DNA from 3 places in the Dermacoccus sp. Ellin185 genome. Region 3 is predicted to be linked to each of the others. Evidence: predicted binding sites of a transcription regulator. Region 3 holds the regulator's gene; each other region holds the start of a gene.
What was found. The regulator HrcA, encoded in region 3, represses chaperone genes, less so after heat shock. The targets are predictions, from matches to a motif close to TTNGCACTCGNNNNNNNCGAGTGCNAA.
Positions count from the first base shown of each region.

Region 1: a site for HrcA is predicted at 1,015-1,041, ahead of groL (chaperonin GroEL). Genes of this name have one in related genera too.
Region 2: a site for HrcA is predicted at 1,620-1,646, ahead of groES (co-chaperone GroES). Genes of this name have one in related genera too.

Region 1 covers NZ_AEIQ01000033.1:9,503-11,769, forward strand. The annotation lists gene groL (chaperonin GroEL) at 1-861, opposite strand, end outside; gene HMPREF0321_RS01710 (DUF3263 domain-containing protein) at 1,174-1,452, opposite strand; gene HMPREF0321_RS01715 (uracil-DNA glycosylase) at 1,533-2,207, shown strand; gene HMPREF0321_RS01720 (SGNH/GDSL hydrolase family protein) at 2,204-2,267, shown strand, end outside.
Region 2 covers NZ_AEIQ01000043.1:7,619-9,885, forward strand. The annotation lists gene groL (chaperonin GroEL) at 1-986, opposite strand, end outside; gene groES (co-chaperone GroES) at 1,132-1,425, opposite strand; gene HMPREF0321_RS03085 (class I SAM-dependent methyltransferase) at 1,717-2,267, shown strand, end outside.
Region 3 covers NZ_AEIQ01000045.1:30,783-33,049, forward strand. The annotation lists gene HMPREF0321_RS03415 (DUF3097 domain-containing protein) at 1-121, opposite strand, end outside; gene hrcA (heat-inducible transcriptional repressor HrcA) at 393-1,415, shown strand; gene dnaJ (molecular chaperone DnaJ) at 1,480-2,267, shown strand, end outside.

The sequences.
Region 1 (2,267 bases), on a different contig from region 3:
GAGCATCGCCTTGCGGCGGTCGCCGAAGCCGGGAGCCTTGACGGCGACGGCCTTGAACGTGCCGCGGATCTTGTTGACGACGAGCGTCGACAGGGCCTCGCCCTCGACGTCCTCGGCGATGATCGCGAGGGGCTTGCCGGACTGCATGACCTTCTCCAGGACGGGCAGCAGGTCCTTGATGTTCGAGATCTTCGAGTTGACGATGAGGATGTACGGGTCGTCGAGGACGGCCTCCATGCGCTCGGTGTCGGTGACGAAGTAGCCCGAGATGTAGCCCTTGTCGAAGCGCATGCCCTCGGTCAGCTCGAGGTCGAGGCCGAACGTGTTCGACTCCTCGACCGTGATGACGCCTTCCTTGCCGACCTTGTCCATTGCCTCGGCGATGAGCTCACCGATCTGCGGGTCAGCGGCGGAGATGGACGCGGTCGCAGCGATCTGCTCCTTCGTCTCGATCTCCTGGGCGTGCTCGAGCAGCTGCTTGCTGACGGCGTCGACGGCCGTCTGGATGCCGCGCTTCAGCGCCATCGGGTTCGCGCCGGCCGCGACGTTGCGCAGACCCTCGCGCACCATCGCCTGGGCGAGGACGGTGGCCGTCGTCGTGCCGTCACCGGCGACGTCGTCGGTCTTCTTCGCAACTTCCTTGACGAGCTCGGCGCCGATCTTCTCGTACGGGTCCTCCAGCTCGATCTCCTTGGCGATCGAGACACCGTCGTTGGTGATCGTGGGGGCGCCCCACTTCTTCTCCAGCACGACGTTGCGGCCCTTGGGGCCGAGGGTCACCTTCACGGCGTCGGCGAGCGTGTTCATGCCGCGCTCGAGGCCGCGACGGGCCTCCTCGTCGAAAGCAATGGTCTTGGCCATGGCTGTGGTTCCTCCACGTGACGTTCGGATCGACCACATCAGCGCCCGCGACGGACGGGCCCGATCACGCGCCGGTCATGTCGGCGCGCCCCGAACCCTCACTGCTGCAGTCAGGCTTTTGTCACTCTCACGATCAGAGTGCTAACCCCATGATTAGCACTCGCCCCCACCGAGTGCAAACCCTCCGCGCACGCACCCGCGTGTTGTTCGCTCATAGCGGCACCCCGACGTCTGTCGTGCGGCTGCCAAGATGGGCTGCGGCGCCACGAGAGCGGCGACATGCGGGGACGTGGCGGCGCGCTGAGCCGCGGTTCAGACGGTGCGTCGACGCCCCGCGCGGCGTCGCTGGATCCGCTTGACGAGCAACGGATCCGCGGCGAGCGCCGCCTCGGTGTCGGCGAGCTTGTTGAGCTGCTGGTAGTACTGCGTGCTCGTCAGCCCGAAGCGCTCCTTGATCGCCGCTTCCTTGGCGCCGGGCAGCTTCCACCACTCGCGTTCGAAGGCGAGCATCGCACGGTCGCGCTCGCTCAGCCCGGGCGCGTCGGCGTCACCGGGCACGTGGGCACCCGCGGGGGTCTCGATCATGGCCATCCGCTCAGGATACGAGGCCGCCCGGCCCGTTCCAACCGCGCTCGGGGCGGGTTGTCAGACCCGCGCGATAGGTTGGACACATGCCTCGTCCGTACGACGAACTCGTCCACCCGAGCTGGGTCGAACCCCTCGCGCCCGCCGCCGAGCACATCGCCGCCGCGGGGGCGTTCCTGCGTGACGAGGTGGCCGCGGGGCGCGGCTACCTGCCTGCGGGCGACGCCGTGCTGCGCGCGTTCACGCAGCCGTTCGACGAGGTGCGCGTCCTCGTCGTCGGCCAGGATCCGTACCCGACGCCCGGGCACCCGATCGGCCTGAGCTTCGCCGTCGCACCCGACGTGCGGCCCATCCCCCGCAGCCTCGCGAACATCTACACCGAACTGCACGACGACCTCGATATCACCCCACCCGAGCACGGTGACCTGTCGGCGTGGACCGATCAGGGGGTGCTGCTGCTCAACCGCGTCCTGACGGTGCAGCCCGGCAAGCCGGCGAGCCATCGCGGCAAGGGCTGGGAGCACGTCACCGCGACGGCGATCAACGCGCTCGTCGAGCGCGAGCAGCCCCTCGTCGCCATCCTGTGGGGGCGCGACGCGCGCTCACTCGCGCCGCACCTCGGCGACACGCCGACCGTCGAGTCGGCCCACCCCTCACCGTTGTCGGCCCGCGGCGGCTTCTTCGGCAGCAAGCCGTTCAGCCGCACCAACGCCCTGCTCGAAGAACTCGGCACGCACACGATCGATTGGCGCATCCCGTGACAGACACGACCCCCGACACCCGTACCGCCGAAGAGGCGCCCGCGGCCCGCAGCGGCCACG
Region 2 (2,267 bases), on a different contig from region 3:
GTCGTGTTGTCCTTCGTCACCTGGATGCGGCGTGCCTGGCCGAGCGAGTCGAGGTCGGCGTTCTCGAGCTTGAGACCGACCTCCTCGGCGATGACCTGGCCACCGGTGAGGATCGCGATGTCCTGCAGCATCGCCTTGCGGCGGTCGCCGAAGCCGGGGGCCTTGACGGCGACGACGTTGAACGTGCCGCGGATCTTGTTGACGACGAGCGTGGAGAGGGCCTCGCCCTCGATGTCCTCGGCGATGATGAGCAGCGGCTTGCCGGACTGCACGACCTTCTCGAGGACGGGCAGCAGGTCGGCGATGGCCGAGATCTTGCCCTGGTTGATGAGGATGTAGGCGTCCTCGAGGACGGCCTCCATGCGCTCGGGGTCGGTGACGAAGTACGGCGAGAGGTAGCCCTTGTCGAACTGCATGCCCTCGGTGTACTCGAGCTTCGTCTCGGCGGTCGAGGACTCCTCGACGGTGATGACGCCGTCCTTGCCGACCTTCGCGAACGCTTCACCGATGAGGCCACCGATCGTCGCGTCCTGAGCGGACAGCGAGGCGACCTTGGCGTAGTCGTCCTGACCGTCGACGGGGCGCGCGTTGGCGAGCAGCTGGTCGTTGATGGCCGTGACGGCCTTGTCGATGCCGCGCTTCAGGCCGGACGGAGCAGCGCCCGCAGCGACGTTGCGCAGGCCCTCCTTGACGAGCGCCTGGGCGAGAACCGTCGCGGTCGTCGTACCGTCACCGGCGACGTCGTTCGTCTTGGTGGCGACCTCCTTGGCGAGCTGCGCACCGAGGTTCTCGTACGGGTCCTCGAGCTCGACCTCGCGGGCGATCGTCACACCGTCGTTCGTGATCGTGGGGGCGCCCCACGCCTTGTCGATGACGACGTTGCGGCCCTTGGGGCCGAGCGTCACCTTGACGGCGTTGGCGAGCGCGTCGACACCGCGCTCGAGGGACTTGCGGGCGTCGTCGTTGAATTCAAGCGTCTTGGCCATGGTTCAACCTTTCGTTCGAAGGCTCCGCGCGGCGCGTGGCGCGCGAAGCGGAAGAGTGTGGAATGCGAGTGAGCGGAAAGGACGAGCCCGGCCCGGCCGTCAGACCTGAGCCGGGCTCGTCGTCACCTGCTGGCTCGACGGATCGTCAGGAGACGACCGCGAGCACGTCGCGAGCGGAGAGGATGAGGTACTCGGTACCGGCGAACTTGACCTCGGTGCCGCCGTACTTCGAGTAGATGACCTTGTCGCCGACGGCGACGTCGACCGGAACGCGGTTGCCGTGGTCGTCGATGCGACCGGGGCCGACGGCGATGACCTCGCCCTCCTGCGGCTTCTCCTTGGCGGTGTCCGGGATGACGAGGCCGGAGGCCGTGGTCTGCTCGGCCTCGACGGCCTTGACGACGATGCGGTCTTCGAGCGGCTTGATGTTGACCGACACGGTAGGACCTTCCCTTTCGCAGACCGCCCGATCTTCTCGGGCGGGACGGATGCTTTCGTTCCCTGGCCACACCACCCACCGGTGGCGGTGTGGCATGCATGTGGGCCGATATCGCCTCGCCGTCGCGGGGGTCGAGGGATGAGCTCACTGGCACTACCCAGGGGTGAGTGCTGGAACCGAATCTAGTAACGCCGTTGGCACTCGGTCAAGCCGAGTGCCAACTCGTTTCCGATGTTCGCCCACAGCGCATCGGGGGCTGCTCCGAGGGCCCCCGATGACACAATGGCGGCCATGGATGCGAGCGTCGTGCACGAGTTGTTCACCGACGACGGACGCGCGCTGCTCGCCTCGCTCCCGCCCTACGAGGAGAAGAACGTCGTCATGCTGACGACGCGGCTGCGCGCCGCAGGGCACTCCCCCGAACTCGTCGCCGCTGCGCTCACCCAGTCCCGGCTGCGGGCCAGGGCCGTCGACAAGTTCGGTGATGCGGCGGCGTCGATGTTCTTCACCCCCGACGCCCTCGAACAGGCCACGCGCGCACCCATCGCCCGTCTGCACGCGCAGCGGTTCCTCGACGCCGGGGCGAGCCTCGTCATCGACGGTGGCTGCGGAATCGGTTCCGACGCCGTCGGATTCGCACAGGCCGGGCTCGACGTCATCGGCGTCGAAGCGGATCCGGAAACCGCGGCTCTGGCCGCCCAGAACCTCGCGTCGTTTCCCGGCAGTCGCGTCGTCACGGGGCGGGTCGAGGATGTCGCGGCTTCGCTGGACCAACCCGGGGCCGCCCGGTGGTTCGACCCGGCACGCCGCACGCCCGGCGTCGCCGACATCCGCGGGCGCAC
Region 3 (2,267 bases):
CGTAACCGCTCTGGGCGTCCTCGACGACGACGTCGAGCTCAGCGGGCACCTCGCGCGAACGCCCACGTCGAGGCGCGCGCCAATCGCCGGAGAGGACGTCGGAGCCGTAACGGTCGGTCATGGCGATCAGGGTAGAACCGCCCACCGACAACCGCCGTCGCGGCGCGCCGAGAACGATGGTCGCGGGCGCAGCCAGGCGCCCGTCGCGGCGTCGCCGAGGGCCGGGGAGCGCGCGCCTGCCGACCGACGGACGATGGACGACGGCGCGAGGGAACCGCCCGCGACGCTGTGGGCGAACACACCCCGCATGATTTGGCACTCGCTCGGCGTGAGTGCCAATCTTGGACGGACTGCAGATCGAAGGACGGTATCGAGGCGCGGGAGGTGAGCGCATGAGCGACGAACGGCGGCTCGAGGTGCTGCGCGCCATCGTGCAGGACTATGTCGCGACGTCCGAACCGGTGGGTTCGAAGGCGTTGCTCGAACGTCATCAGCTCGGCGTCTCCGCCGCGACGATCCGCAATGACATGGCCGCCCTCGAGGACGCCGGTCTCATCTCCGCGCCGCACACCTCGGCCGGTCGCGTGCCCACCGATGCCGGCTATCGAATCTTCGTCGACCGCCTCAGCCAGGTGCGGCCGCTGAGCGCGACACAGCGTCGCGCGATCGAGACGTTCTTGCGTCAGAGCGTCGACCTCGACGACATCGTCGAACGCACCGCCCGGCTGCTCGCCACACTGACGAACCAGGCCGCCGTCATGCAGTACCCGTCGCTGCGGCGCTCACGGGTGCGACACATCGAGCTGGTGCCGGTCGCCGAGGGGCGCCTGTCGCTCGTCGTCATCCTCGACTCAGGTCGCATCGAGCAGCGTCTCGTCTCCGTCGCCTCCGCCGACGACGAGCGCCTCGTCCAGACGCTGCGAGCGCGCGTCAACGAGGTCTCCGGCGCGCGGTTGCTCACCGAGGCCGCCGCGGCCATGACCGAGCTGGGCGCGGAGTTCGAGCCGGGGCAGCGTGCTGACGTCGACACGATCGTCGCGACGATCGCCGCGGTGTTCGCCGAGGACCGGGAGGAGCGCGTCGTGCTCGCGGGGACGGCGAACCTCGCGCGTGCCGGGCTGCGCGACGACGCGGGCCTCAGCGTCAGCCGTGTTCTCGAGGCGCTGGAGGAGCACGTCGTCCTCATGCGCCTCATCAGCACACGCGACGACGATCCGACGCACGAGGTGACCGTCCGCATCGGCGCCGAGAACGACTTCGCAGGCCTCGAGTCGACCTCGCTCGTGACGACGGCCTACGGCAGCGACGCCGTCGCGACGCTCGGCGTGCTCGGCCCGACCCGCATGGACTACCCGCAGACGATGGCGAACGTGCGCGCGGTCGCCCGCTACGTCTCCGAACTTCTCGAGCAGTGATGGCTCGGGCGCACCACGACCACATGAGTGACGAAATCTTCACCCGTCGAAAGCAAGGATGCTCGTGAACGACTACTACGCCGAACTCGGTGTCACGCGTGAGGCCTCCGTCGAGGAGATCAAGCGCGCCTACCGCAAGAAGGCCCGCAAGCTGCACCCCGACGTCAACCCCTCCCCGGAGGCGGCCGAGGAGTTCAAGCGCGTCGGGCAGGCCTACGACGTGCTCGGCGATCCGCAGAAGAAGGCGGCCTACGACCAGGGCGTCGACCCCTACGCGCCCGGCGGTAGCGCCGGGTTCAGCTTCAGCGACATCATGGACGCGTTCTTCACGGGGGGTGCCGCAGGGGGAGGCGGCGGCCCGCGCAGCCGCGTCCAGCACGGCCAGGACGCGTTGCTGCCGCTCGACATCCAACTCGCCACGGCCGTCTTCGGCGGCGAGCAGGAGCTGACGTTCGACACGGCCGTCGTCTGCTCGACCTGTCATGGCGACGGTTCGCGTCCCGGCACGGGCAAGCACACGTGTGACGTGTGCGGCGGTGCGGGGCAGACGCAGCAGGTGCAGCGCAGCTTCCTCGGCCAGGTGTTGACGTCGCGTCCGTGCACCGCGTGCCAGGGGTACGGCGACATCATCGACAGCCCGTGTTTCGAGTGCGACGGCAACGGCCGCAAGCGCGACACGCGCACCATCACGATCAAGGTACCCGCCGGCGTCGACACCGGCACGCGCATCCAGCTGCGTGGTGAAGGCGAGGTCGGCCCCGGCGGCGGCCCCGCCGGTGACCTGTACGTCGAGGTACGCGTCGAGAAGCACCCGATGTTCCAGCGTCAGGGCGACGATCTGCACTGCTCGCT